2 regions of the Duganella sp. GW821-FHT01E12 genome follow, and region 2 is predicted to be linked to the other one. Evidence: predicted binding sites of a transcription regulator. Region 2 holds the regulator's gene; the other holds the start of a gene.

Region 1 (15,036 bases), on a different contig from region 2:
CTGGCCCAGCATGGCGTCGACCACGAACAGGGTCTCGATCGGCTTGACCGCCGCGTGCACGGCGGCGATCTCCTGCATCATCTGCTCGTCGATGCCGAGGCGGCCGGCGGTGTCGATGATCAGCACGTCGTGGTAGTGCTTCTTGGCCCAGTCCAGCGCGGCCAGCGCGATCTCGACCGGCTTGTCCTGCGCGGTGGACGGGAAGAAGTCGGCGCCGACCTGGGCGGTGACCGATTGCAGCTGGGCGATCGCGGCGGGACGATACACGTCGGCCGAGACGGTCAGCACCTTCTTTTTCTTTTCTTCCTTGAGGTACTTGGCCAGCTTGCCGACGGTGGTGGTCTTGCCCACGCCCTGCAGGCCGGCCATCAGGATGATGGCGGGCGGCTGCTGGGCAAAGCTCAGCTGCGCGGCCTCGGGGCCGAGGTCGGCGCCCATGATGGCGGCCAGCTCGCGCTGCACCACGCCCACCAGGGCCTGGCCGGGCGTGAGCGAGGAGATCACTTCCTCGCCCAGGGCCTTTTCCTTGACCTTGGCGATGAATTCGCGCACGGCGGGCAGGGCGACGTCGGCCTCGAGCAGCGCCAGGCGCACTTCGCGCAGCATCTCGGCGGTGTTGGCCTCGGTCAGGCGGGCCTCGCCGCGCATGGTTTTAACGACCTTGGCAAGGCGTTGGGTAAGATTGTCTAGCATGATGAACCCGGAATGAACAGTGGCCGCCATTTTACCCCATCGGCCCGGCCGCGGGCGGCGTCGCTCGACGACGCGCGCGCCGGCGTCGCCTGCGCGCCGTTACGGCAGCACCAGCCGCACGATGGCGCCGTCCACGGCAATGGCGAACGTGCCGGGGCCGGTGGGGACGATGCTGGTGGCGTTGCCCAGCACGGCGTCGGCCGGCGCGCCCAGGCGCGTGCCGACCACGTTGGCCTTGCCGGCCACCACGGTCTTGCTGCCGTCGGCGTTGGTGCGCACCACGGTGCCGTTCCTGACGGCGTAATGCAGGCCGTCCGGCGCCAGGTTGGCGCTGGCCGGCAGCGGCGGCGGGGCCAGCGCGTCCGGCGCGGCCGCGATGGTGCTGACCACGCCGGCCGGTGTGATCTTGCGCAGCCGCGGCCGGTAGATGGTGTCGCCGATGTTGGCGTAGGGCTCGGTCACATACAGGTTGTCGTCGGCGTCGATGGCCAGATCCTGCGGCCGGACGAACCGCGCCACGGCGCCGTCGCCGTCGATGTTCTGCGGCGCGTCGGTGGCGCCGGCGGCGCCGGCGATCAGGGTCGGGCCGTCGGCGTCGAGCCGGTAGACGGCGCCGCCGGCGTCGCGCGCGGCGTCGTACAGCAGCGAAATGTACAGGCGGCCGCCGTGGTCGATCGCCAGCCCGGTGACCGTCCCCAGTTCACGGTCGAAAACCGTGCTGACCTGGCCGGACGGGGTGGTCTTGCGCACGATGGCGCGCTTGCTCGCTTCGTTGTACTGGCGTTCGATTTCATCGTCGGACCAGCGCATCTCGACCGAATAGATATTGCCGTCGCGGTCGGCCGCCAGCCTGCCCGGCCGGTGGTAGCTGGCGGCGGCGCCCTGGCCGTCCTTGCCCAGCGCGCCGGTGTCGAGGCCCAGGCCGGCGAACGGCGCGCGGCTGCCGTCGGCGCCGACGATGCGCAGCCGCACGCGGTTGCCGACCAGCAGGCGGCCGTCGGCGGTGGCATACAGCAGGGTGTCGGGCGACGGGTAGCCGACCGCGTCGGCGGTGTAGGCCGCATACGCATACGGCGCCGGCGCCGGGTCGCTCTCCTGGTACAGCGTGGTGACGGTGGCGCCGCTGACCTTGCGGATGGCGTAGCCGCCGTCCTTCTTCGGCCGTTCCATCAGCAGCACGTTGCCGTCGCGGTCCAGCGTCAGGCTGCGGGCGCCGTGCAGCACGGCGCCGCTGCCGTCGTCCGGCGCGTCCTGCGGCTGGCCGCGCACCAGCGTGGCGATGGCGCCGTCCGGCGCGACCTTGCGCAGGCTGCCGTTGTCGATGACGATCAGATTGCCGTCGCGCTCGAGCAGCATGTCGGTCGGCTTGTAGAGGCGGGCGACGCCGGCCGGGCCGTCGACATAGCTGCCCGAATTGTAGTCGCCGGCCACCAGCACGCTGTTCTTGTCCCCGGTGCGGCGGCGGACGATGGCCGCGTAGTGGGTGTTGCCGTAGGGGTCATACACCAGCCGGTAGACGCTGTCGTTGTCCGCCGCGATCTTGACGGTGTTGTCGGCATGGTCGTAATCGACGTAGCTGCCATCGCTTTTCCTGGCGTACAGATGGAGGTTGTCGGCGTTGGGGGAGAGCGGATTCGGCAGGTTGATGATGAAATACTGGGTGGCGCCATCCGGCGAGGCGGCGACCAGGCTCCAGTGGAAATTGTAGTTGTAGTTGGGGATGGTGCTGACCGTGCCGTCCGGGCAGACTTTGCGCAGCAGCCCGTTGTCGCTCAGGTAGACATTGCCGGCCGCGTCGCCGCTGATGTCGTTGAGGCTGGAGAAGCGGGCGTCGCCGCCCTTGCCGTCCAGGTTGCCGCTGCCGCCCAGGGCGCCCGCCACCAGCCACAGGCCGGGCGCCGGCGTCAGGTTCAGCGTGATGGATTTGCTCAGGCCGCCCGAACTGGCGGTGATGGTGACCGGCGTCGGCCGATCCACGGCGCCGGGCGCGGGCGGCGCGTAGCTGACCGTGGCGCCGCTGGTCCCCGACAGCGTGCCCGGGCTGCCCGCCGCCAGCGACCAGCTGACGCTGCCGGCGCCGTTGAGCGTGGCGGTCATCGCCACCGGCGCGCCGCCGGCCGGCAGCTGGCCCGGCGCCGGCGACAGTTGCAGTTCGGTGGCGCTGGCTGGCGGCGGCGTGACGGCGCTACCGCCGCCGCCCCCGCCGCAGGCGGCCAGCAGGGCCGCCGACAGGATCAGGCCGCAGGCGTTGCGCCGGCCGCGGTAGGTAAGCGGATAAGACATGATGAAGATCCTTTGAAAGATGATTGTGTATGGTGTATCGCGTAGCGCGCCGTACGCATCGTGGATCGCGGAGTGGGCGCGGCCCGGTGGGCGCGCAAAAATGGCAACATTAACCAATGCCTAATGCCGGGAATTCTAGACTTTTTACCCGCGGCAAATTGCACACTTTGTCACGCCCGGCGCCGTACGCGCGGCGGCGGCCCCGGCGGCGCGATAGGCAAGTCATGTTTAGCTTGGTATGATCGCTACACTAAAAAAACCGCGGCCGCCGCCGGCCATGATTTTCCACCCAGGAGAGACGGATGAAATTGAAGGCAATCTGCAAGACTTTGACCATCGCCACGCTGTGCGCGGCCGCCGCAGGGGCGGCGTCGGCGCAGGAGGTGGTCCGCCTGGGCAACCTGAAGTTCGCCCACTACGGCGCGGTTTCCTACATCAAGGAGATCGCCCCCAAGTGCGGCATCAAGGTCGAGGAGCGGGTGTTCGCCAAGGGCCTGGACGTGATGCAGGGGATCATCGCCGGTGAGCTCGACGTCGGCACCACGGCGTCCGAGGCGGCCATCTCCGGCCGCGCCAGCGGCGCGCCCATCTTCGTGGTGGCCGGCTTCGCCAAGGGCGGCGCGCGCCTGGTCGGGCGCGCCGACCTCAAGATGAAGAGCGTCAAGGACCTCAAGGGCAAGAAGGTCGGCGTCACGCGCGGCGGCATCCAGGAGGTGCTGCTGCTGGCCGAGCTGCAGCAGGCCGGCCTCTCCGCGTCGGACCAGCCGGGCAAGGACGTGCAGCTGATCTACCTGGCCTACGCCGATCTGAACCAGGCGCTGCTGGGCAAGAACATCGACGCCATGATGAACTCCGAGCCGCAGTCCTCGCAATCGATCAACAAGGGCTACGGCAACGAGATCGTCAAGCCCTACGACACCCCGATCGGCGAGCCGGTGCGCACCATGGTGATGACCGAGAAGTTCTACAAGGAGAAGCGGCCGCTGGCCGAGAAGTTCATGCGCTGCTTCGTCGAGGCCACCAAGACCTTCATCGACCAGCCGGCCGTGGCCGAGAAGTATGTGCGCGAGACCGTGTTCAAGGGCCAGATCACCAAGGAAGACTTCAACGACGCCATCGGCAATTCGCCGTACTCCTACGACATCACGCCCGAGCACATCCAGATCACCACCGACGTCATGTTCAAGACCGGCGTCGGCCGCATGAGCAAGCCGCCCGCCGCCAGGGAGTGGGTCAAGACCGACCTGCTGGACGCCGCCAAGAAAAGCCTGGGCGTCAAGTAAATGGCCAAGTTCAACGCGAGGGAGGCGGGCGTCGGCCTGATCGTGCCGGCGCTGGTGATTGGCGTGTGGCAGCTGGTGTCGATGAAGGGCTGGGTCAATCCGCAGATGCTGCCGTCGCCGCTGGCGGTGCTGGAACGCTGGATCGCCTATCTGCTGCCGGTCCAGCCGTACAGCCCGGAGCAGGGCAGCTGGCTGTTGTGGGCCGTGTCGGGCGAGCTGATCGTCGACGCCCTCGGCAGCCTGTACCGCGTGCTGGTCGGCTTCGCCATCGGCGCCGCGCTGGCGCTGCCGCTGGGCCTGGTGATGGGCGCCAGCCAGACCGTGTACGCCTGGCTCAATCCGCTGATGCAGCTGCTGCGGCCGATTCCGCCCATCGCCTACATCCCGCTGTCCATCCTGTGGTTCGGCCTGGGCAATCCGCCGGCCATCTTTTTGATCGTGCTGGGCGCCTTCTTCCCGGTGCTGATGAACACCATCGCCGGCGTGCGCCAGGTCGACAGCATCTACCTGCGCGCCGCGCGCAACCTCGGCGCCGGCGGCAGCACGCTGTTCCTGCGGGTGATCCTGCCGGCCGCCGTGCCGTATATCTTGTCCGGCGTGCGGATCGGCATCGGCACCGCCTTCATCGTGGTGATCGTGTCCGAGATGATCGCCGTGAACAACGGCCTGGGCTTCCGCATCCTGGAGGCGCGCGAGTACTTCTGGTCGGACAAGATCATGGCCGGCATGATCACCATCGGCCTGATCGGCCTGATCATCGACACCGCCGTCAATCAACTGAACAACCATCTGCTGCGCTGGCACCGCGGCCTGGAGAACTGATGAACCCTCATCACATCGTCGTCGCCAACGTCAGCAAGGTGTTCCAGACCGCCGGGCGCGAGCTGGTGGCGCTCAAGGACATAGACCTGGAGATCCCGCAGGGCCAGTTTGTCTGCCTGCTGGGGCCGTCTGGCTGCGGCAAGTCCACGCTGCTCAACGCCATCGCCGGCTTCGCGCCGCCCAGTTCCGGCCGCATCCTGGCCGACGGCAGGGAGGTGCGCGCACCGGGACCCGAGCGCGGCATGGTGTTCCAGGAATACGCGCTGTTCCCGTGGATGACGGTGGAAAAGAACATCGCCTTCGGCCTGGAAATCAAGGGCATGCCGAAGGCGCAGATCGCGGCCAAGGTCGACCAGCTGCTGGCCATGCTGTCGCTGGGCGACTTCAAGCAGCGCTTCCCCAAGGACCTGTCGGGCGGCATGCGCCAGCGGGTGGCCATCGCCCGCGTGCTGGCGCTCGATTCGCCGATCATGCTGATGGACGAGCCGTTCGGCGCGCTGGACGCGCTGACCCGCCGCAACCTGCAGGACGAGCTGCTGCGCATCTGGGCCGAGCTGAAGAAGACCATCATCTTCGTCACCCACAGCATCGAGGAGGCGATCTACCTGGCCGACCGCATCGTGGTGATGACCTACCGTCCCGGCACCGTCAAGCGCGACCTGATGGTGGAATTGCCGCGCCTGCGCGATCCGGCCTCCGCCGAGTTCAACGCCCTCAAGCGCGAACTGGGCCAGCTGGTGATGGAGGAGCAGCAGCGCCACCACAACGACGAGCTGCGCATGGCAGCCGTCGACTGAGCGATGGTGTAAACTGCCGGACATGCAGACTATCCTACTCTTGGCAGCCATCGCGCTGTACCTGTTATGCGCGGCGCTGCCGTCGCGCCGCGCCGGGCTCATTTCCGCCGTGACGGCCGCCGCCTGGCTGCTGCACGGCGCCGGCCTGTGGTCCGAGGTGGCCGGCGGCGCCGGCGCCATCCGCATCGGCTTCGCCGCCATGCTGTCGTCGGCGCTGTGGGTGTCGGTGGGCGCCTACTGGATCGAGAACCGCAACTTCAGCCTGGACGGCATGCGCCGCCTGGTCATGCCGAACGCGGCGCTGGCCGCCGCGCTGCAGGCCGGCTTCCCCGGCAGCGTGATCGCGCTGGAGGGCAAGTCGCCGCTGTTCGGCTGGCACATCGCCATCGCCACGCTGGCCTACAGCACGCTGACGGTGGCCGCCTTCCACGCGGTGCTGATGGCGCTGCAGGAAAAGCGCCTGCACGCGGGCACCGAGCGCAAGGGCTTCCTGGCCGCCGCGCTGGACCAGCTGCCGGCGCTGCTGACCATGGAGAAGCTGCTGTTCCGCATGATAAGCATAGGCTTCACCTTGCTCAGTTTGACGGTGCTGTCGGGGATCGTGTTCTCGGAACAGCTGTTCGGCCAGGCGCTCAAATGGGACCACAAGTCGGTGTTCACCATGATGTCGTGGCTGCTGTTCGCCGCGCTGCTGGCGGGCCGGCGCTTCCGCGGCTGGCGCGGCAAGACCGCGCTGAGCTTCACGCTGGCCGGATTCGCCACCTTGTTGCTGGCCTACGTCGGCAGCCGTTTTGTGTTTGAAGTGGTTTTGCATAAGGGTTGGGCATGAGCCGTATAATTTTTTGGCTGGCGTTGGTGTTCCTGGTGATCTTCGCCATCCGCAGCAAGATCCGCGAGGCGCAGAAGCGCCACCAGCAGCAGTTCCGCGAGCCGGGGCAGCCGGCCGGCCGCGCCGCCGGCCAGGCCGAGGCCGGGGCCGTGGCCGAAGCCGAGACCATGCTGCAATGCGCCCATTGCGGCATCTTCTATCCGGCATCGGAAACCGTGCAGGCGCGCGGCCGCGACTACTGCAGCGCGGCCCACGCCACGCTGCCGGCCGCCTAGGCCGCCGCGCATGATCGCGCGCCTTCAAGCCTTGTCGGCCGGATCGCGCGCAACCTTCTGGCGTTCGCTGCAGACGCTCAACGCCACCCGCGTGGTGATCGCGCTGGTGCTGCTGGTCTACCTGAGCTTCGACAACCACGGCCTGCGCGCCTCCGGCAACTATCTGTACCTGCAAATCTGCCTGCTCTACCTGGGCCTGGCGATCCTGTTCGCGCTGACGGCGGTGTACTGGCAGCGCCGCTTCCTGCTGCAGCTGCTGTCGCAGATCGCCTGCGACCTGGCCATCATCTCGCTGCTGTATGTGGCCGGCGGCGGCCTGCGCAGCGGCCTGGCCATCCTCTACCTGTTCCCGCTGGCCGGCGTGGCCATCCTGGCGCCGCTGATGCTGTCGCTGTTCTGCGCCGCGCTGGTGGCGCTGTTCATGCTGGCCGAATCGACCTGGCAGGTGTTCATGATGGCGGGCGACCAGCCCTACCTGCAGGCGGGCCTGTATGGCGCGGCCTTCTTCGCCGCCGTGCTGGTGGTCAACCGCATGGCGGCGCGCCTGATCGGCCAGGAGGAGCTGGCGATCCGGCGCGGCGTCGAGATCACCGTGCAGCAGGCCGTCAACCGGCTGGTGATGGCCAACGTCGGCGACGGCATCTTGGTGGTCGATCCGGACGGCCAGGTGTTCGCCGGCAATCCGGCCGCGCAGCAGATGCTGGGCATGGTCGGGCCGGAGATGAGCTTACGGCTGTCGGCCGCCGCCGCGCTGGCGCCGCTGGCCCAGGCCTACGCCGAGTGGCGCGCCGACCCCGCGCGCGGCACCGCCTACGTCACCATTAAGCCGTATGCCGAGACGGCGCTGCGCGACGTGACGGCCGCCTGGAGCGCGCGGCGCGACCTGGCCGCGCACCTGAAGGTGCGCTTCGCGGCGGTCGACACGGCCGGCCTGGACACCGAGCGCAGCGTGATCTTTTTGCAGGACGTGACCGGCATCGAGAACCAGGCGCAGCAACTGAAGCTGGCGTCGATGGGGCGGCTCACGGCCAGCATCGCGCACGAGGTGCGCAATCCGCTGTCGGCCATCGGCCACGCCACCGCGCTGCTGGGCGAGGATCTCGACAGCACCGTCCACCTGCGGCTGCTGCAGATCGTCGGCGACAACGTGGCGCGGGTCAACCGCATGGTCGAGGACATCCTGCAGCTGTCGCGCAAGGTGCAGCCGCACGGCGAGCCGCTGGCGCTGGACCTCTTCCTGGCCGAGCTCAAAACCGAATTCGTCGACACCCACGGCCTGCCGCCGGACCTGCTGGCGGTGTCGGCGCCGGCCGGCACGCTGGTGCGCTTCGACGCGCTGCACCTGCGCGAGGTGGTGCTCAACCTGCTCAACAACGCGGTGCGCTACGCCAGCGGCGCGCCGGCCTCGGTGCGCATGGAGCTGGTGAGCGAGAAGGCGCGGCCGCTGGAGCTGCATGTGCAGGACGACGGCCCCGGCATCTCGCCCGAGGTGCGGGCCCATTTGTTCGAGCCGTTTTACACCACATCGAGCAAGGGGACCGGCCTGGGACTATATCTGGCGCGCGAATTGTGTTTGAATAACGAAGCGCGGTTGGACTACGAATATCGTTTTGATATCAAAGACAGCCCCGATGGGACTCCCCGCTCGCGCGGGCGCTTCGTAATCACCTTCGCCCATCCGGCGCAGACGTAGAAAGGCTGTTTGATGAGTGCTAGAGGTTCCCAACGCGCCCCGCGCGTGCTGGTCGTCGACGACGAGGCCGACCTGCGCGAGCTGCTGGAACTGACCCTGCTGAAAATGGGGCTGGATGTCGACAGCGCGGCCACGCTGGCGCAGGCGCGCGGCCTGCTGGCCAACGCCGAACGCGAATACCAGCTGGTGCTGACCGACATGCGCCTGCCGGACGGCCTGGGGCTGGAGCTGGTGCGCGAGGTCAGCGCCGCCTATAAGAACACGCCGATCGCGGTGGTGACGGCTTTCGGCAGCGCCGACAACGCCGTCATCGCGCTCAAGGCCGGGGCCTTCGACTACATCTCCAAGCCGGTGGCGCTGGACCAGCTGCGCGTGATGGTGCAGTCGGCGCTGCGGCTGAACGCCGAGCCGCCGGCCGGCGCGGCGCCCGGCGCAGCCCCGCCGGCCAGCCGGCTCAAGGGCGAGTCGGCCGTGATCCAGGCGCTGCGCGCGCAGATCGCGCGGCTGGCGCGCTCGATGGCGCCGATCGCCATCAACGGCGAATCGGGCAGCGGCAAGGAGCTGGCCGCGCGCGAGATCCACGCCCAGAGTTCGCGCGCGGGCAAGCCCTTCATCGCCGTCAACTGCGGCGCGATTCCCGAGGCGCTGATGGAGGCGGAGTTCTTCGGCTACCGCAAGGGCGCCTTCACCGGCGCGGCCGACGAGCGCGACGGCTTCTTCCAGGCGGCCAACGGCGGCACGCTGATGCTCGACGAGGTGGCCGACCTGCCGCTGGCGATGCAGGTCAAGCTGCTGCGGGCCATCCAGGAGCGGCGCGTGCGCAAGATCGGCGCCACCGCCGAGGAGCCGGTCGACGTGCGCATCATCAGCGCCACCCACAAGAACCTGGCGCAGTGCGTGGAGCAGGGCAGCTTCCGGCAGGACTTGTTCTACCGGCTGAACGTGATCGAACTGAGCCTGCCGCCGCTGCGCGAGCGGCTCGACGACCTGGCCGTGCTGACCGGCGCCATCCTCGAGCGGCTGGGCACCTTCGAGCACAAGGTGCGGCTGGGCGAGGGCGTGCTGGAGACCCTGCGCGCCTATTCCTTCCCCGGCAATGTGCGCGAGCTGGAAAACATCCTGGAGCGCGCGCTGGCCTTCGCCAACGACGGCGTGATCGAGGTGGCCGACCTGGCGCTGAAGGGCGCGCGCAGCGCCGAGGCTTCGGCCCCGGCGCCGCAGTGCGCCGAGGCGGCCGTGGCACCGCCGCCCGCGTCGGCGCCGGCCGAACCGGCGCCGCCGGCCGCGCTGCCGCACCTGGACGCGCTGCCCAGCAGCCTGCCCGATTACCTGAACCAGATCGAGCGCGACATCATCCTGCGGGCGCTGGCGCAGACCCAGTTCAACCGCACCCAGGCCGCGCAGCTGCTGGGCATCAGCTTCCGCCAGCTGCGCTACCAGATGCAAAAGCTCAACATCCAGGAGCCGGAAGCGTGAGCCGCCCGCCAGTGGGGGCGGACGGCTGGTGGCTGCCGGCGATCCGCTACGACAGCCCGCACGCCGACCGCCGTCCCGACCCGGCCGACATCACGCTGCTGGTGGTCCACAACATCTCGCTGCCGGGCGGTTGCTACGGCGGTCCGCACGTGTCCGACCTGTTCACCGGCCGCTTGGACTATAATACTGACCCCTCGTTCGCCGACCTGCGGGGGTTGAAGGTGTCGAGCCACTTTTTCATCCGCCGCGACGGCCGCGTGATGCAGTATGTTTCTGCTAACGAGCGGGCCTGGCACGCGGGGCTGTCGTCGTTCCGCGGAAGGGAGAGGTGCAACGACTATTCGATCGGCGTCGAGCTGGAAGGCACCGATGGCAGCGGCTTCGAGCCGGCCCAGTACGCGGCGCTGGCCGAGCTGACGGTGGCGCTGCAGGCGCGCTACCCGCTGACCGACGTGCAGGGCCACGAGCACATCGCGCCGGGCCGCAAGACCGATCCGGGACCGTTGTTTGATTGGGAAAGGTACCGGAAATGCTGGTTATCGTTAGTAGCTGCTAACCGGGAATTGCGCTTCCCGTAGGGCTTCTTGAATGTCAACAGAAAAATTGCCGTAAACGGCAAAATTTCTACTTGTCTTACCATTATCCGACCACTACAATCAGTGTATCGATTCACACCAATCACTAGATATAGTAGTTCTCATGACACTGGTTCTTAAACTATTCGCAAGCCTTCAAGGCCAGTTCACCACCCATTTTATTGCAGTTTAACCGGCCAGGCAGGTTTGGCAGGTCGCTTCATTTTGGCCTTTTTTTATACAACATTACGTCGCGCAGCTTTGACTGCACGCTGTTATCGGGGAGCTTAAATGCAATCTACTCAAGACATCACCATCAATCCAGCGCTGGTACCAGCAGCCGCTGCGAGCACCGCCAGCAGCCCGGTCACGGCCGCCAGCGACCTCGGTGACTACCGCATCATCCGCCGTAACGGCGCGGTCGTCGCGTTTGAGCCGTCGAAAATCGCGATCGCCATGACCAAGGCCTTCCTGGCCGTCAACGGCGGCCAGGGCGCGGCGTCGGCGCGCGTGCGCGAATTGGTAGAACAGCTGACCTCCAGCGTGGTCGCCGCGCTGGTGCGCCGCCAGCCATCGGGCGGCACCTTCCACATCGAGGACGTGCAGGACCAGGTTGAACTGGCGCTGATGCGCTCCGGCGAACACGATGTCGCCCGCGCCTACGTGCTGTACCGCGCCAAGCACATGGAAGAGCGCCGCGCCGCCAAGGAAGCCCAGGGCGCCGCCGCGACCATTGACGCGCCGCAGATCCACGTGGTCGAAAACGGCGAGCGCAAGCTGCTGGACATGAACCGCGTCACCGGCCTGATCAACGCCGCCTGCATCGGCCTGGAAAAGCACGTCGACGCCGACGCCATCGTGGCCGAGACGCTGAAGAACCTGTACGACGGCGTGCCGGTCGAAGAGCTGCACAAGTCCGCCATCCTGGCCGCCCGCGCGCTGATGGAAAAGGATCCGGCCTACTCGCAGGTGACGGCCCGCATCCTGCTGCACACGATTCGCAAGGAAGTGTTCGGCAAGGAAGTGGCGCAGGGCGCCGCGGCGGCCGAATACGTGAGCTACTTCCCGCAATACATCGCCAAGGGCATCGCCAACGAACTGCTGGACACCAAGCTGGCCGAGTTCGACCTGGCCCGCCTGGCCAAGGCGCTGGTCGCCGACCGCGATCTGCAGTTCGGCTACATCGGCCTGCAAACCCTGTACGACCGCTACTTCCTGCACGTGCGCGACGTGCGCATCGAGATGCCGCAGGCGTTCTACATGCGCGTCGCCATGGGCCTGGCCCTGAACGAGTCCGACCGCGAAGCGCGCGCCATCGAGTTCTACAACCTGCTGTCGACCTTCGACTTCATGTCGTCGACGCCGACCTTGTTCAACTCGGGCACCCTGCGTTCGCAGCTGTCGTCGTGCTACCTGACCACCGTGTCGGACGACCTGGAAGGCATCTACGACGCCATCAAGGAAAACGCCCTGCTGGCCAAGTTCGCCGGCGGCCTGGGCAACGACTGGACCCCGGTGCGCGCGCTGGGCGCCCACATCAAGGGCACCAACGGCAAATCGCAGGGCGTGGTGCCGTTCCTGAAGGTGGTCAACGACACCGCCGTGGCGGTCAACCAGGGCGGCAAGCGCAAGGGCGCGGTATGCGCCTACCTGGAAACCTGGCACATGGACATCGAAGAGTTCCTGGACCTGCGCAAGAACACCGGCGACGACCGCCGCCGCACCCACGACATGAACACCGCCAACTGGATCCCGGACATGTTCATGAAGCGCGTGATGGAAAAGGGCGAGTGGACCCTGTTCTCGCCATCGGACTGCCCGGACCTGCACGACCTGGTCGGCAAGGCCTTCGAAAAAGCCTACCTGGGCTACGAAGCCAAGGCCGCCGCCGGCGAGATCCGCGTGTTCAAGAAGATCGCCGCGCTGGACCTGTGGCGCAAGATGCTGTCGATGCTGTTCGAAACCGGCCACCCATGGATCACCTTCAAGGACCCATGCAACATCCGTTCGCCGCAGTCGCACGTGGGCATGGTGCACAGCTCCAACCTGTGCACCGAGATCACGCTGAACACCGGTCCCGACGAAATCGCCGTCTGCAACCTGGGTTCGGTGAACATGCCGGCCCACATGAAAGAGGGCAAGCTGGACCACGTCAAGCTGAAGAAGACCATCCGCACCGCGATGCGCATGCTCGACAATGTGATCGACATCAATTACTACGCCGTCGACAAGGCGCGCAACGCCAATATGCGCCACCGTCCGGTGGGCCTGGGCGTGATGGGCTTCCAGGACTGCCTGCACATGATGCGCATTCCGTTCTCGTCGAACGAAGCCGTGTCCTTCGCCGACACCTCGATGGAAGCGGTGTGCTACTACGCCTACCTGGCCTCGACCGAGCTGGCCGAGGAACGCGGCCACTACCAGTCGTACAAAGGCTCGCTGTGGGACCGCGGCATCCTGCCGCAGGACTCGATCAAGCTGCTGGCCGACGAACGCGGCGGCTACCTGGAGCAGGACACCTCGGCCGCGATGGACTGGACCCCGGTGCGCGAGCGCATCAAGAAGTTCGGCATGCGTAACTCAAACTGCGTGGCGATCGCTCCGACCGCGACCATTTCGAATATCATTGGCGTGTCGGCCTGCATCGAACCGACCTTCCAGAACCTGTACGTGAAGTCCAACCTGTCGGGCGAGTTCACCGAGATCAACGCCTACCTGGTGCGCGACCTGAAGGCGCGCGACCTGTGGGACGAGGTGATGATCTCCGACCTGAAGTACTTCGACGGCTCGCTGGCCAAGATCGACCGCATCCCGCAGGACCTGCGCGACATCTACGCCACCGCGTTCGAAGTGTCGCCGACCTGGCTGGTGGAAGCGGCGTCGCGCCGCCAGAAGTGGATCGACCAGGCGCAGTCGCTGAACATCTACATGGCCGGCGCCTCGGGCAAGAAGCTGGACGAGACCTACAAGCTGGCCTGGCTGCGTGGCCTGAAAACCACCTACTACCTGCGCACCATCGCCGCCACCCACATGGAGAAATCGACCTCCAAGACCGGCGCGCTGAACGCGGTGGCCGTGGACGGCGGCATGTCGGCCAGCGCCATGACGGCGGCCGGCCCGGCGACGGCGGCCCTGGCCGGTTCGGCGGCGGCGGCATCGTCGGTGGCCCAGGCCGAGGCCGACGGCGCCGCCTGCTACCTGCGTCCGGGCGACGATGGTTTCGAGGAATGCGAAGCTTGCCAATAAGCTGGCGGAAAACGTACTAATATAGAGAGTGAACCGTCCCGGCCCGTCCGGGCGGTTCTTTTTACACCGAATTCAGAAGGAAAATACCATGTCGCTGTCCTGGGACGAAGAGGCCGCACCGGCCGCATCACAAGCTGCTATCAATCAGGCCGCGCTGGCCACCGGCGAAGCGAACGCCGAGCAAGTCGCGCGCCGCGTCAATGCCGACGACAAGCGCATCATCAACGGCAAGACCGACGTCAACCAGCTGGTGCCGTTCAAGTACAAGTGGGCCTGGGACAAATACCTGGCCGGCTGCGCCAACCACTGGATGCCGCAGGAAGTGAACATGCAGCGCGATATCGAGCTGTGGAAGAACCCGAACGGCCTGACCGAGGACGAGCGCCGCCTGGTCAAGCGCAACCTGGGCTTCTTCGTCACCGCCGACTCGCTGGCCGCCAACAACATCGTGCTGGGCACCTACCGCCACATCACCGCCCCGGAATGCCGCCAGTACCTGCTGCGCCAGGCGTTCGAGGAGGCGATCCACACCCACGCCTACCAGTACATCGTCGAGTCGCTGGGCCTGGACGAGGGCGAGATCTTCAACGCCTACAACGAAGTGAAGTCGATCCGCGACAAGGATGAGTTCCTGATCCCGTTCATCAACACGCTGACCGATCCGGCCTTCACCACCGGCACCGTGCACAACGACCAGCAGCTGCTGAAGTCCCTGATCGTGTTCGCCTGCCTGATGGAAGGCCTGTTCTTCTACGTCGGCTTCACCCAGATCCTGGCGCTGGGCCGCCAGAACAAGATGATGGGCGCCGCCGAGCAGTACCAGTACATCCTGCGCGACGAGTCGATGCATTGCAACTTCGGCATCGATCTGATCAACACGATCAAGATGGAAAACCCGCTGCTGTGGACGCCTGCGTTCAAGGAAGAGATCAAGCAGCTGTTCCTGAAGGCCGTGGACCTGGAGTACGCCTACGCCGAGGACACCATGCCGCGCGGCGTGCTGGGCCTGAACGCGACCATGTTCAAGGGCTACCTGCGCTTCATCGCCAACCGCCGCGCCACGC
Region 2 (15,036 bases):
AATGGCTTCAGGCGTCACAAAGTCCGCCGCGAGCACCAGGTCGCCTTCGTTTTCCCGGTCTTCCTCGTCGACCAGGATCACCATGCGGCCAGCGCGCAATTCGGCGACGATTTCTTCGGTGCTGGAAATAGACATTTTTAATCCTTTGTAGCGGAGCTGGAACAGGGCGCTATTTTAAAGGATTTACGCCCGCCCCACCGCAAAAGCCAGCTTTTATCCGCCAAATGGCCGGCTTTAGAAGGCCTCCTCTGGATTAATTGTCAACATTCCGGCGCCGGCGCCGGCCGCGCGAGGAAAAATCCCGCTGTCCCCGGCCTGACGTCCCCCACCGCGCCGTCAGGCCAGCAGCGTCGACAGAAAAGTCTGCGCCACGCCGGCCGGGCCGCGCGCGCCGCGCACCGAGCGGGCCACGATCATCGCGCCCTCCAACGTGGCGAGGAAGGCCTCCGCCAGCGCGCGCGCCTCCGGCTGGGCGCGCAGCTGCCGCGCGCGCTGGCCCTCGGCAATCGCCATAGCCAGCCAATCGGTGTTGGCCTCGAAGAAACGGCTCACTTCATGCGCCACGCCTTCCGGCAGCGAGTTGGCCTCCGCCCCCAGCATGCCGCAGACGCACAGGCGCTGCCCGGCGGCGAAGGTGTTCTCGAACAGCGTGGCATACGCGCCCAGGCGGTCGGCCGCCTTGGCGTGCTGGACCTCGATGCGCAGCAACTGCTCGCGGAAACGGTGCGTGTAGCGCTGCGCCACCGCGGCCGCCAGATCGCCCTTGGTCGCGAAATGATGGTGGATGCTGGGCTTCTTGATGCCGACCAGCTTGGCCACGTCGTCGTAGGAAAAGCCGTTGTAGCCGCGCTGCTGGATCAGGCCCTCGGCCGCATCCACCACGCGCAGCGCGGACTCTGACATCTCGGAAAAATGCTTCATTTACTGGTTCTCTTGATGGTCGGCGACCGGCAGGTGGCCAACTTTGACGAGGATGATACAGCCTTCGCGGCTGAACGGCTGATGCGCGCTCAGGTGGGGACTGCGCAGCCAGGTCCCGGCCGGGTAGCGGCCGAACTCGTCCTCGAACACGCCTTCCAGCACGTAGATCTCCTCGCCGCCGTGGTGCCGGTGCGGCTTGAAAAGCGTGCCGGGCGCCCAGCGCACCAGCGCCGTATGGGTGGCGCCGAATTCGGACAGCGGCATCACCGACAAGCCCGGCACCAGGCCCGGCAGCCAGGCCGTGGCGCCGGTATCGATACGCACGGCTTGCGCGTCGTGCGGGTCCATGTGGCGCAGCTTGACGAGCAAGGTGCAGCCGCCGACCGAGCCCGGCGCATGCGACGATCCCGGCGGATTCTTCAGATAGGCGCCCGCGCCGTAGCTGCCGGACTCGTCGAAGAAATCGCCGTCCAGCACCAGGATCTCCTCGCCCAGCTCGTGCAGATGGCTGGGGAAGCTGCTGCCCGGCGCGTAGCGCACGATGGAGGTCGCACGCGCCACTTCGCCACCGTCGCGCTCCAGCATCTTGCGCTGTATGCCGTGCGCGGGGGAATCGACCCAAGGCAAGTCTTGCGACTGCACCACGGCGCGCTGGCTGTAATCCGAGTTGATGTTCATAAGATCAAATTTACCGACTAGTTGGTAGGTATGCTAGTCGAGGTGTGAGGCGCTGTCAACGCCCGCCGCAGCGGGCGTTGCGGGGCCTTACTTGCCGGCGGCGCCGACCGACACCATGCGCTCGACGTAGCGGGCGATCAGGTCGATCTCCAGGTTGACCTGATCGCCCACCTGCAGATGCTTGAGGGTGGTCATGGCGATGGTGTGCGGGATCAGGTTGATCGAGAACTGGCACACCAGGTCCTTGCCGGCGCCGATGTCGGTCACGCGGTTGACCGTCAGCGACACGCCGTTGACGACGATGGAGCCCTTGAAGGCCAGGAACTTGGCCAGCTCGCGCGGCGCTTCGATCACCAGCTCCCACGACTCGCCCACCGCCTCGAACTTGCGCACCACGCCCAGGCCGTCGACATGGCCAGTCACCAGGTGGCCGCCCAGGCGTTCGCTCAGCGTGACCGCCTTTTCAAGGTTCACCTCGGTCAGCGTGTCCAGGCCGACGGTGCAGTTCAGGCTTTCGCGCGAGACGTCGACGCGGAAGTTGCTGTCGTCCTTTTCCACCACGGTCATGCAGGCGCCGTTGATGGCGATCGAGTCGCCCAGCGCGACGTCGGCCAGCGGCAGGCCGCCGGCGTTGATGTCCAGGCGCACGCCCGCGAACGAGCCGCCTTCGAGCGGCTTGACCGATTCAATTTTGCCGATAGCGGCGACAATTCCAGTAAACATGTGAGTGCAATCTTAATGATGAGTGAATCGTGCAAGGATACGCAAATCTTCGCCGATCTGCTTGACCTCGTGGTATTTGAGCTGCCGCCGCTGCGACAGCTCGGCCAGCGCCGGCAGGGCGAACATGCCTTGCGCGTCGCCCAGCAGCATCGGCGCCAGGTAGACCAGCAGCTCGTCCACGCAAGCTTCGCGGATCAGCGAGCCGTTGAGCTTGCCGCCGGCCTCGACGTGCAGCTCGTTGATCTGGCGCCGGCCCAGCTCGCGCATCAGCTCGGGCAGGTCGACCTTGCCGCCGGCGTTGGGCAGCAGGATGATCTCGGCGCCCGCCGCCCGCAGCGCGGCCTCCTTCTCCGGATCGGCGACCGCCGCCGCGATCCAGGTGCCGCCGCCTTGCAGGACCTTGGCGGACGGATCGATGTCGAGCTTGCTGTCGACCACGATGCGGCGCGGCTGGCGCGGCGTTTCCACCGCGCGCACGTTGAGCTGCGGATCGTCGGCCTTGACGGTGCCGATGCCGGTCAGGATGGCGCAGGCGCGCGCGCGCCAGGCGTGGCCGTCGGCGCGCGCCTGCGGCCCGGTGATCCACTGGCTGACGCCGTTGTGCAGCGCCGTCATGCCGTCCAGGCTGGCGGCGGTCTTCATGCGCACCCATGGCAGGCCGCGCGTCATGCGCGAGAAGAAGCCGATGTTCAGTTCGTATGCCTGTTCGGCCAGCAGACCGACGCTGGTCTCGATGCCGGCGGCGGCCAGCTTGGCCATGCCCTGCCCCGCCACCAGCGGATTCGGGTCTTCCATCGCCGCCACCACGCGCCCCAGGCCGGCGCGCACCAGCGCGTCCGAACAGGGCGGCGTGCGGCCGTGGTGGTTGCACGGCTCCAGCGTGACGTAGGCGGTGGCGCCCCGCACATCGTTGCCGCGCGCCTGCGCATCCTTGAGCGCCTGGATTTCCGCATGGTCGCTGCCGGCCTGCTGGGTGACACCGGCGCCGATCACTTGTCCGCCGCGCACGATCACGCAGCCGATGTGCGGATTCGGCGAGGTGGTGTACAGCCCCTTGGCGGCCCATTCCAGCGCCAGCGTCATGCCTTCGAGATCGTTGCTGATGTTCACGTTGTCCTTAGTCCTTGGCGCTGGTGCAGCTGGCGTCGCCCGCCGCCGGGTCGCATACGCGCACCCGGCCCAGCATATTAATTTTGATGTTGCGCACTTCGTCGCCGCGCGCCAGCGACAGCGTGCCCCAGCGCGCCGCCAGGCTGTTGCCCGCGCTGCAGGCGCGCCCAGCAGCATTATAAGCAAGATATTGCGGCGTTGCGGCCGACGAGAACGCCGAGTAGACGGCAATGCCGTCGGCGATCGGCCCGTGCCTGGACAACAGCAGCTCGCCGGCGTCAAGGCGGCGGTTGCCGTTATCGTCGACAAACACCACCCAGCCCTCGCGCCAGGACGTGCCGGCCGGGTCCAGCGGCGCCATCAAGACCCGTCCGCCGCGCGCCATGGCCTGCGAGCGCGTCAGGTTGATCGCGGCCAGCAGGTCGTTGGCGGCCACCCGCAACTGCTGCCGTTTCAACCCGGCGTGATAGTTCGGCACGGCGACGCCAAGCAGGGTCGTGATCAGCGCCAGGACGATCAATAGTTCGGCCAGCGTATGGCCGCGCATGGAAGATGGCGTGTGCATCGCGCCACCCTCACGGCCAGCAGCGGGTGGACGGGCCGGTCGCCAGGCGCAAGCCGCTGCTGGTGAGCTTGAGCTGCCGGCAATCGTCGTCGCGAAAGCCACGGTCGACCAAGGCGGTGCCGGGCGTGGCGACGAGCTGCACGCATTGCGAGATCGGCTCGCCGTCGCAAGCCTTGCCTTCGATTTCGTAGGCGCTGGCTGGTGCGCCGTTGCTGCTCCACCACTTGAACTGGCGGGCTTCCGGCTCCGTGGCGCTCGACGAGAAGGCGATGTAGGTGTTGGCCCGCGTGTAGAACCGCTCCTCCTGTTGCATCAACTCCAGCAACGCGGCTTGCGCCTCGGCGCGGCGGGCGCGGATCACGTGCTGCTTAAAACTCGGCATCGCCTGCGCCGCCAGCACGGCCAGGATGACCAGCACCACCAGCAGCTCGATCATGCTGAACGCACGCTCCCGAACGCGCTTCATTTGACGGCCTCGTGCAGCTCGCGCCAATTGGCGACCTCGCGCCAACTCAGCCGCCCCGACCTCAAGCGCACTTTAACTGTGCCCGCCGGCATCACCTCCCGCGCCGACACGTTGACCAGCGCGTAGTTTTTTTCCACCACCACCTGCCCGGTCGGATCGGGCGTGCTGCGGCTGGACGATTGCGGCACCAGCGCCGACATCGTGTAGGTCGCTTGCAGCAGGCCGACTATCGGCGCGGCCGGCGCTATGCTGGCTGTGCTGCGGCCATCCGGCAGGCCGCTGAGCGCCTGGAGCACGTAGGTGCGGCTGCGCGACGCGTCGCATTTGTCCGCGCCCGGCAACAAGGTGTTGAACACCACCGCGCCGCCCACCAGCGCGCCGCCACTGATGCTGCGTTCCCCGGTGCGCGACGATTGCAGGAAGTCGACATACCAGCCCTTGCTGTCCGCCGCGATGCCGGCGCCGCCGATGTCGAACAACTCGGCAGACGTAGCATCCAGCACGCGCTCGGTCAACTGGCGCCGTCCCGTCACGGCATCCATCGGCACGGACAGACTGTCATGGATGCCATAGAACGACTGGGTAGCGAAACTGCCTGCGGACAGGTCCGACCGGTCGAATAACATGCCTGTGCCAAACAGCACCATGTAGCCGCCGCCGGTGGCATAGGCCAGCATGGGCCGCTGCGCTATCGGCTGCCGCCTGCCATCCGCGTCGCGGGCGGCAAACAGCAACTGGGGCGCGATGCCGGGCCACGCGGCGAAATCGAAACGCCATAAATTGCCCTGCAGGTCGCCGGCATAGGCGTAGCTCAACGCGCCATCGCGGTCGACGGCCAGTGCCGGGGCGCTCAGGCCGTTCGCCATCGCGGCGTCCGAGATCGGCGTGGTCCAGCGGTAGTAATTGACGTTCAGCTTCCACGGCGCATCGCGCGGCTTGTCGAGCGCCAGCAGGAATAAGGCGCCCTTGCCGGCGCGGCTGAAGTGGCCGTCGCCGCCGTAGTTGTTCAAGCCACTGGCGGCGACGGCGAAATAGCGGTAGCCGGCCACCTCCCCGTCATGGCTGGTGCGCACCCTGGCGAGCTGCGGCAAGGTGGTGAGATTGCCCATCATGGGATCGTCGCGGTCGGTGAACTCCCACAGCGCGGCCTCCTCGTTCAGCGCTTCGGGATCCGTCACGTCCAGCGCGAACAAGCCCTGCGCGCCGCCGCCCATCGCGGAGAGCAGCACCGTGCGCCAGTTGCCGGCGATCAGGGCATCGCCACTGCTTGCCGGGCCGTCGACATAGGCGCGGTGCACATAGCCGGGACTGGGCAAGCGGTTCAACGCGGGCATCAGCGCATCCGGCAGATAGGCGTACAGTTCGTTGCCGTTGCCGGCGTCGAAGCCATGCAGCATGCCGTCGTTGGCACCAAGGTAGATCATGGTGCGGCGGGTCTTGTAACGTTCGCGAAAGGCCAGATAACCCGCATCCAGCGCGGCGCCCGACGGCGGGCCGACCTCCACCGGCAGGCTGTTGATCGAGTCGCCCAGCACGCTGCTGCGCCGGCGGAACAGCGTGCCTTCGTCGCTGCGATCCCCGCGCAGATAGGCCACGCGCCGTTCGCCCAAACCGTCGCTGGCGGCTGCGCGCGGCGGCGGCGCCTGGTCCAGCAACGCTTGCTGCGGCGCCGACAAGGCGGGCCATGCAAAGGGAATGCCGGCCAGCCGGCCGTCGGCCTGGACGATGGCCGTGTAGAGCTTGCGCGCCTCGGGTTCCGGCACCGGCGGACGACCCGGCGCGCCGGTCAGGATGGCGCCGGCATCCCAGAGCAGCGCGCCCGGCGCGGACACGCCCAGCGGCGGCAAGCGGATGCGCTCAAAATGTCCGCCACTGTCGCCCGCGTCCAGCGTGGCGCTGAGAACGTCGCCGACCGGCGCGGACGGCACGGCCAGACCGGCAGCCGCCGTGAGCAGCAGCGACGTGCCCGCCATCCGCGCTCCCGCAGCCGGGGCCGATGGACGGCAGGCGGCGGCCAGGGGATCGCTGGCGATCTTCAGCAGCGGCGGCGCCGCATGCACGCCGACGGCCAGCACCGGCAACAACATCAGCAGCAGACCGATCAGCATCCACGACAGCATGCGTCCACGGCCAGGCATCGCTCTTTGCATATTCCCTCCTCACTCCGGCTTGCTGAACACGGACTGCAGGACCAGCTCCGTCCCCGGCCGCGCCCCGAAGCCGATCACCGTCACACGGTAGCAATAACTGACGGCCGTCGCATCCTCGCCCGGCTGGTGGCAGGCCATGCGCTCGATCAGATAGCGCGGCTTCCTGAACGGCAGCGCGCCTTCCGCCGTCAGCATCGCCGCCCCGGTGTGCTCGCCATAGGCCAGCGTGCAGGCGCCGCCGTCCTCCACGCCGGACAGGTCCACCCGCTGCCAGGCGGGCGCCGTATCGCAGGCGCTGGCCGCCGCCGTGCCGGATTGAATATCGCGCTCCGCATCTGCCATGGCATCCTCCGCCGCTTGCAACGCCACTTCCCGATCGCGCTCGCCACGCGCCGCCTGCTCGCCCTGCAAGCTCATTTGCGCCGCCGACACGCCCAGCAACATCACCAGGATCAGCATCATCAGGCACATCAACACCGCCACGCCCCTCTGCCGCTGCCGCGCCATGACTAGCCGCTCCGGTTGCGCAGCGCCACCGTCATGCCGACCACCCTGCGCGCCCGCGCCCGCTGCGCCGGCGGCAGGCTCGCCTCCGCAATGCGCACGCCCTCGTCGTCGCCGTGCGCATCGGAATAGGCCGGGCCGAACAGATCGTATTGCGCCGCCCCCGTATCGGCGCGCGTGTTGCTCTCGCCGTGCAGCAGCAGCGCCACCCGGATGCTGCACACGCGCTTCCAGAACGTCTTGCGATGGAAGTCGCGCAAGCGTTCGGCGGCGGTCGCGCCGGTCAGCGCCAGCGCGGCGTCCATCGCATCGATGCCGCTGGCGTTGAAGTAGGCATTGGGCACGCCGTCGGCCGGCACGTCGGTATCGAGCCCGTACAGCACCTGGAAGGAATCGACGCCGCGCACGATGGCGTCCGCACCCCAGCCGGAAGCGCCGCGGTACTTGCAGCGCAGCTCGGTCTCGCCGGCGCCGTCGTCGGCGACGTAGAAGATGCTCCAACCGCGCGCATCGGGCGCATCCGGCGCGGCCACGCCGAAGCCCGCGCAATTGAGATTGGAGCCGTCGCCATTGCCGCCCACGCCAGTGCCGGAGAAACGCAGCGCCAGCACATCGCTGCCGTGCGCCACCGCCGGCAACAGGCCCGAGATGTCCGCGCTGTCCCGGCTGACGCTGCGCGCATCGAGCCCCGCGACGGGCGCCCGCGCGGCGTCATCCAGTTCTATCGGCGCGGCCTTGCCGTCCCAGTTGATGTAAGCGCCCTGCCGGATCGAGCGGGCCATGATGTCGAGCGCATGCCGGCCGCCGTCGTTCAGCCCGACGTACTCGCCGTGATTGCGGTAACTGCTGCCGGCCGACAGCAGCAAGCCGCTGGCCAGCAAGCTCACGATCAAGCCCAGCGTCACGGCGATGGCGAACTCGACGACAGTCCAGCCGCGCACAAGAGGCCGGGCGCTCATCGCGTCGCTCCGACGACCAGGGCCAGCGCCGGCGCGAACTCGCCGCCCGCATCCTTGTGCGGCGTGCCGTCAGGATTTTTTTCGCGCCACCCGACCTTGACCACCACCGGCGCCCCCACCCCGCCGCCGCAAGCCCAGGCCGCCCTGCCGCTGCCGTCGCGGCACACGCGCAACCGTCCCGCCGGCAGATACTGGCTCACCTGCATCTTCGCCTCATACAGATCGAACAGCGCCAGCTGCGCGCTGTCGCACGCGCCGCCATAGCACAGCGCCGGCGGCGCCGGCGGGTGCGGCTCGGCCAGCGCATCGTAGTCAAGCAGCAGATAGGGATTGGCGCCGTCGGCCAGATGCATTTGCGCGGCGTTGGCGCGCATGCGTTCGGCCAGGCCGGCCGCGACATAGCTCGCTTGCGACAACAAGGCCGCCTGATGCCGCGCACGCAGCGCCGACAATTGCATCGCCACGCCGCCGACGATGCCAAACGCCAGCAACAGCACGGCGATCAGGATTTCCAGCAGCGTAAAGCCCGGCATATAAGCGCGCGTGCGCATCGCACACCTCCGCAAGTCGACGAGGACAGTGCTAGAAGTTAGCAGCGACTACTGCAGAGAACATGAGGTGCATCAAAGGTGCGCCAGCCTTGGGCCGGCGCATAACGCGCGGGAAACTAAGCCTTGCGCGGCTTGCGTTCCTGCCCGACTTCGGCAATGGCGTCCTGGAACTCGGCCAGGTCTTCGAAGTTTTTATAGACGGAAGCAAAACGGATATACGCGATCTTGTCGAGGCGCTTCAATTCCTGCATCACCAGCTCGCCGATGTAGCCGGTATCGACCTCGCGCTGTCCGCTGGTCAGCAGTTTTTCCTCGATCGACAAGATCGCCGCATCGACGGCGGGCGCCGCCACGGGGCGCTTGCGCAGGGCCAGCGTCAGGCTGCCGCGCAGCTTGGCCGACGAATACTCGGTGCGGCTGCCGTTCTTCTTGACCACATACGGCATCACCAGCTCGATGCGCTCGTACGTGGTAAATCGTTTATCACATTTTCCGCAGCGCCGGCGCCGGCGTATGGCGTCCCCTTCCTCGGATACGCGCGTATCGAGAACCTGGGTGTCTTCATGCTGGCAAAACGGACATTTCATATTGGCGCTATTCGATGACGCGACACCGGCACACGCCGGCGTCGCGGTACTGCAGATTACTTGGCGTAGACAGGGAACTTGTCAGCCAGAACCTTCACGGCCGCTTTCACGCGGTCGATGGTGGCGGCGTCGTGCGGGTTGTCCAGCACGTCGGCGATCAGGTTGCCGACTTGTTCCGCTTCCGCTTCCTTGAAGCCACGGGTGGTGAAGGCAGGCGAACCCAGGCGGATGCCGGAAGTCACAAATGGCTTCTGCGGATCGTTAGGGATGCCGTTCTTGTTGCAGGTCATGTGGGCCGCACCCAGGATCGCTTCCGCTTCCTTGCCGGTCAGGTTCTTCGGACGCAGGTCCACCAGCATCACGTGCGACTCGGTGCCGCCGGAGACGATGCGCAGGCCGCGCTTGATCAGGGTCTTGGCCAGCACGTCGGCGTTGAGGACGACCTGTTGCTGGTAAGCCTTGAACTCAGGCGTCAGCGCTTCCTTGAACGCGACGGCCTTGCCGGCGATCACGTGCATCAGCGGGCCGCCCTGGATGCCTGGGAAGATGGCCGAGTTGATGATCTTCTCATGCTCGGCCTTCATCAGGATGATGCCGCCGCGCGGGCCGCGCAGCGATTTGTGCGTGGTCGAGGTGACGAAGTCGGCGTGCGGCACAGGGTTTGGATACAGGCCGGCGGCGATCAGGCCGGCGTAGTGCGCCATGTCGACCATGAAGTAGGCGCCAACGGCCTTGGCGACGGCGGCGAAGCGCTCGAAGTCGATCTTTTTCGAGAACGCCGAGGCGCCGGCGATGATCAGCTTAGGCTTGTGTTCCTTGGCCAGCGCTTCCATGGCGGCGTAGTCGATGTCCTCTTCCGGGGTCAGGCCGTAGGAGACGACGTTGAACCACTTGCCGGACATGTTCAGCGGCATGCCGTGGGTCAGGTGGCCGCCTTCGGCCAGCGACATGCCCATGATGGTGTCGCCCGGTTTCAGCACGGCGAAGAACACGCCCTGGTTGGCTTGCGAGCCCGAGTTCGGCTGCACGTTGGCCGCTTCCGCGCCGAACAGCTGCTTGACGCGGTCGATCGCCAGTTGCTCGACGACGTCGACGTATTCGCAACCGCCGTAGTAGCGCTTGCCTGGATAGCCTTCGGCGTATTTATTGGTCAGCTGGGAACCCTGCGCTTCCATGACGGCCGGCGAGGTGTAGTTCTCCGAAGCGATCAGTTCGATGTGATCGTGCTGACGGGTGTTTTCCTTCTGGATGGCGCCGAACAATTCCGGGTCAACGTTGGCGAGGGTGTGATCTTTTGCGAACATGTAAAAACTCCAATCGAATTGAGTAACTTGTTACTGGCAGGTTGGATCGAATGAGGGAAGCCGATAGCGGATAGGCAGCCTCTTCGTGCAATTCCATCGATGGCTGCCCAGGCGAACGGCTGTTGAAATCTCACGTTTCCCGGTGGATGCCCACCTTTCGCCGACCGGCCGCCACGCACCAAAATGGTGATGACCGGAGCTTTTCGCCAGTTACGTGAGACGTAATGGAAGCCCGATTGTAATTTATGCGCCAGATTTGAGCAAGGAAATGATTGCTTAAAAGGCAATCTTATGCCGATTTTGATGGCGGGGGCTGGCCATACTGCCATTTCGGCTACACTTGACCATCGTTTCCACTCACGCATAAGGATAGATCATGATCGTCTTCATTACGGGCGCCACCGCCGGCTTCGGCGCCGCCATGGCCCGCACCTTCGTCCAGAACGGCCACAAAGTGCTGATCAGCGGCCGCCGCGCCGACCGCCTGCAGGCGCTGGCCGCCGAACTGGGCGCCGCCGCCCGCCCCATCGTGCTGGATGTGACCGACAAGGCGTCGATCAAGGGCGCGCTGGACGGGCTGCCGGCCGAGTGGTCGCAGATCGACGTGCTGATCAACAACGCCGGCCTGGCGCTGGGCGTCACGCCGGCGCACGAATCGTCGCTGGAGGACTGGGACACGATGATCGCCACCAACTGCAGCGGCCTGGTCGCCATGACCCGCGCCATCCTGCCGGCGATGGTGGCGCGCGGCAGCGGCACCGTGATCAACCTCGGCTCGGTGGCCGGCGACACGCCCTACCCCGGCGGCAATGTGTACGGCGCCACCAAGGCTTTTGTCGAGCAGTTCACGCTCAACCTGCGCGCCGACCTGGTCGGCACCGGCGTGCGCGCCACCAACCTGGCGCCCGGCCTGTGCGGCGGCACCGAGTTCTCCAACGTCCGCCTGAAGGGCAACGACGCGGCCGCGGCCAAGGTCTACGAGGGCACCGAGCCGCTGACGGCCGAGGACATCGCCAACACCGCCTACTGGATCGCCACGCTGCCGGCCCACATCAACATCAACCGCATCGAAATGATGCCGACCTGCCAGGGCTACGGCCCGCTGGCGATCAAGCGCAACCTGTAACCCGTTTCCAGCCCCTCTTGCTTAAGAGGGGCTTAGGCGACGTTTCATTCCTGAACCGATTCGTAAGCGGTTGTTACAATCCTTGGCAAGTTGCCGGGAAAACGCTTTACTGTCGCAAGTGCAATCTTTTGCGCGCCTGTTGAAAAATCCGCAGAAATGTCGGAATCGACGTGATTTGGCCCGTCCAAGCTTCAACGAAAACAATAAAATCGCGTAGAATGTTGCTCAATCTTACTAGTAGTCAAAATAACATGCCTGCAGAGTTTATCTGGAACGTACGGGTCTACTACGAAGACACCGACGCCGGCGGTATCGTCTATTACGCAAACTACCTCAAATTCTTCGAGCGCGCCCGCACCGAGTGGCTGCGCGCCATCCACGTCGAACAGCACGCTTTGCTCCACGAACATGATGTCTTGTTCGTCGTCAAAAGCGTCAGCGCGGAGTATCATGCGCCTGCCAGGTTGGACGATGAACTAAAATTAACACTTAGTATCGAAAAGCTAGGCCGCGCCTCGATCCTGTTCGTGCAGCAAGCCTGGTGCGGCGAACAATTGCTCAACACCGCCCGCGTCAAGGTCGGCTGCGTCGGTTCCGACCTGGCGCCGCGCGCCGTGCCGGCAGCGGTTGCCGAAAAAATGCGTAGTACCATCAAAACAGACTGAACCTATACATGAACGTCACCCAAGACCTCTCCTTCCTGTCCCTCATCACCAACGCGCACCTGATCGTGCAGTTGATCATGGCGCTGCTGTTCGGTATTTCGCTGACCAGCTGGACCTACATCTTCAGCAAGATGTTCGCGGTGCGCTCGGCGCGCCGCCTGACCGCAGAATTCGAGAAAACCTTCTGGGCCGGCGGCAACCTGCACGCGCTGCACCAGAACGCCGGCAAGGACCGCGCCAACAGCGGCCCGCTGGCGCGCATCTTCGAAGCCGGCATGGGTGAGTTCATCAAGAGCAAGGCCGCCTACACCGCCGCCCGCGAAAGCATGGACGCCGGCGCGGTGCTCGACGGCGCCCGCCGCGCCATGCGCGCCGCCTTCCAGCGCGAGATGGACGTGCTGGAATCGCACCTGGCCTTCCTGGCCTCGGTCGGCTCGGTGTCGCCGTACATCGGCCTGCTCGGCACCGTGTGGGGCATCATGAACGCCTTCCGCGGCCTGGCCAACGTGCAGCAGGCCACGCTGGCGGCGGTCGCCCCCGGCATCGCCGAAGCACTGATCGCCACCGCCATCGGCCTGTTCGCGGCGATCCCTGCCGTGGTCGCATACAACCGTTTTTCGCACGACATCGACCGCCTGGCGATCCGCTTCGAGAGCTTTGTCGAAGAGTTCTCCAACATCCTGCAACGTCAGTCGCGTTAAGAAGGCAGAGCAATCATGGCTTCCTCTTTCTCCAGCAGCATGCGCGGCGGCCGCGGCCGCAAGTTCAAGTCCGAGATCAACGTCGTGCCCTACATCGACGTGATGCTGGTGCTGCTGATTATTTTCATGGTCATGCCATCGGCCAACGACCCGAGCGTGGTCGACCTGCCGAGCGCCGAGCGCTCCACCAAGCCGCCCAGCGATTACGTGCAGGTGATCATCAAGCCGAACGGCGCGCTGTCGATCGGCGTCAAAGGCAAGGGTGAGGAGGCGCCGGAAACCGCGCCCAACCGCGACGCGCTGGTCAAGAAGCTGCGCGCCATCCACAACGACCATCCCGACTATCCGGTGCTGATCGCCGGCGACAAGGAAAGCAAGTACGACGACGTGATCCAGCTGATCTCGGAAGCGAAGAAGATGGGCATCAACCGGGTCGGTTTGTCGACCAAGTAAATCACAGTGCATACGATGAAACCCGCAACGGCAGGCGGCCCCTACAAAGTGCCGCGACAAAACGAAGGCTGGCGCTCGATGGCGCTGGCCGCGGCCATGCACGCCGTGCTGCTGCTGTTCCTGTGGGTGGGCGTGAGCTGGCAGAGCAACGAGCCGACCACCGTGCAGGCCGAAATCTGGGACATGAAGGTGCAGGAGGCGGCGCCAACGCCGCCGCAGGTCAAGCCCGAGCCGGAGCCCGAACCGGAACCCGAGCCGGTGGTCAAGGCCGCCCCGCCGAAACCGGTGGAGGCGCCGCCGACACCGAAGGAACCGGACATCGCCCTGGAACGCCTGAAGCTGAAAAAGAAACTCGAACAGGAAAAACTCGAGGCGGCCAAGGAAGCCAAGCTGAAGAAGGAAGCCGAAGAGAAGCAGGCCAAGCTCGACGCCAAGAAGCTGGCCGACAAGAAGGAAGCCGAGCAAAAGCTGAAGGACGAGAAGGAACAGGCCGAGAAGGACAAGAAGAAAGCCGCGCTGGCCGAGAAGGCCGCCAAGGAAAAAGCCGAGAAGGCCGACAAGGCCGCGCGCGACAAGGCCTTCGCCGCCGAGATGAGCCGCATCACCGGCAATGCCGCCAAGGGCAGCACCGGCACCGCCGCCACCTCCACCGGCGGCAAGGTCGACGGCGGCTATCAGGCGGCCATCCGCGCCAAGATCAAGAGCAACCTGGTGTACGGCACGGTGGACGATACGCTGAGCGCGACCTACCAGATCACGCAGCTGCCGTCCGGCGAGATCATCGGCGTGCGCAAGATGAAGAGCAGCGGCTCGGCCGCCTACGACAGCGCGATCGAAAACGCGATCGCCAAATCGTCACCACTACCCAAGAAAAAAGATGGTACGGTAGAGCGCGAGTTTGTCGCCGATTTCAACATGAAGGATATGCACTGATGAGCACCATGAATAAACTGAACCAAGCGATCCTTACCGCCGCGCTGGCACTGGCCGCCAGCGGCGCCCAGGCACAGATGCGGATCGAAATTTCCGGCGTCGGCAGCAACCAGATCCCGGTCGCCGTGGCCGGCTTCGCGGACGAGAACATCGCGCCGCAACAGATTTCCGCCATCATCAAGGCCGACCTGGAGCGCAGCGGCGCCTTCAAGCTGATCGACGCCGGCGTGATCAACAGCATGAGCAACATCGACTACGGCACCTGGAAGGCCAAGGGCGCCGACGCGCTGGTGGTCGGCACCGTCGCCAAGGCGGCGTCCGGCGACTACGAGGTGCGCTACAAGCTGTTCGACACCGTCAAGCAAAGCGAGCTGTCGCAGCTGAACGTGGCGCGCGCGCCGCAGTTCACCCGCCTGACCGCGCACAACATCGCCGACGACGTCTACCTGAAGCTGACCGGCATCCGCGGCGCCTTCTCCACCCGCATCGCCTACGTCAAAGAGTACGACAAACGCCACTACGAACTGCTGGTGGCCGACGCCGACGGCGAAGGCGAACAGATGGCGCTGCGCTCGAACGAGCCCATCATCTCGCCATCGTGGTCGCCGGACGGCACCAAGGTCGCCTACGTCTCGTTCGA

What was found. The regulator NrdR, encoded in region 2, represses ribonucleotide reductase genes. The targets are predictions, from matches to a motif close to CACNANATNTNGTG.
Region 1: a site for NrdR is predicted at 10,831-10,844, ahead of AC07WS_RS09450 (ribonucleoside-diphosphate reductase subunit alpha). Genes of this name have one in related genera too.

What each region holds. Positions count from the first base shown of each region.
Region 1 covers NZ_JBWKWR010000002.1:937,581-952,616, reverse strand. The annotation lists gene ffh (signal recognition particle protein) at 1-693, opposite strand, end outside; gene AC07WS_RS09495 (NHL repeat-containing protein) at 793-2,976, opposite strand; gene AC07WS_RS09490 (ABC transporter substrate-binding protein) at 3,279-4,259, shown strand; gene AC07WS_RS09485 (ABC transporter permease) at 4,260-5,081, shown strand; gene AC07WS_RS09480 (ABC transporter ATP-binding protein) at 5,081-5,878, shown strand; gene AC07WS_RS09475 (cytochrome C assembly family protein) at 5,901-6,707, shown strand; gene AC07WS_RS09470 (PP0621 family protein) at 6,704-6,982, shown strand; gene AC07WS_RS09465 (sensor histidine kinase) at 6,993-8,675, shown strand; gene AC07WS_RS09460 (sigma-54-dependent transcriptional regulator) at 8,688-10,151, shown strand; gene ampD (1,6-anhydro-N-acetylmuramyl-L-alanine amidase AmpD) at 10,148-10,729, shown strand; gene AC07WS_RS09450 (ribonucleoside-diphosphate reductase subunit alpha) at 11,018-13,972, shown strand; gene AC07WS_RS09445 (ribonucleotide-diphosphate reductase subunit beta) at 14,061-15,036, shown strand, end outside.
Region 2 covers NZ_JBWKWR010000004.1:98,846-113,881, reverse strand. The annotation lists gene ribBA (bifunctional 3,4-dihydroxy-2-butanone-4-phosphate synthase/GTP cyclohydrolase II) at 1-135, opposite strand, end outside; gene AC07WS_RS13665 (TetR/AcrR family transcriptional regulator) at 337-921, opposite strand; gene AC07WS_RS13660 (cupin domain-containing protein) at 922-1,599, opposite strand; gene AC07WS_RS13655 (riboflavin synthase) at 1,687-2,322, opposite strand; gene ribD (bifunctional diaminohydroxyphosphoribosylaminopyrimidine deaminase/5-amino-6-(5-phosphoribosylamino)uracil reductase RibD) at 2,335-3,432, opposite strand; gene AC07WS_RS13645 (GspH/FimT family pseudopilin) at 3,440-3,997, opposite strand; gene AC07WS_RS13640 (type IV pilin protein) at 4,008-4,463, opposite strand; gene AC07WS_RS13635 (pilus assembly protein) at 4,460-6,613, opposite strand; gene AC07WS_RS13630 (pilus assembly PilX family protein) at 6,623-7,120, opposite strand; gene AC07WS_RS13625 (PilW family protein) at 7,123-8,076, opposite strand; gene pilV (type IV pilus modification protein PilV) at 8,073-8,627, opposite strand; gene nrdR (transcriptional regulator NrdR) at 8,744-9,214, opposite strand; gene glyA (serine hydroxymethyltransferase) at 9,271-10,518, opposite strand; ZMP/ZTP riboswitch at 10,617-10,742, opposite strand; gene AC07WS_RS13605 (SDR family NAD(P)-dependent oxidoreductase) at 10,895-11,644, shown strand; gene ybgC (tol-pal system-associated acyl-CoA thioesterase) at 11,896-12,309, shown strand; gene tolQ (protein TolQ) at 12,318-13,010, shown strand; gene AC07WS_RS13590 (ExbD/TolR family protein) at 13,026-13,463, shown strand; gene tolA (cell envelope integrity protein TolA) at 13,479-14,396, shown strand; gene tolB (Tol-Pal system beta propeller repeat protein TolB) at 14,396-15,036, shown strand, end outside.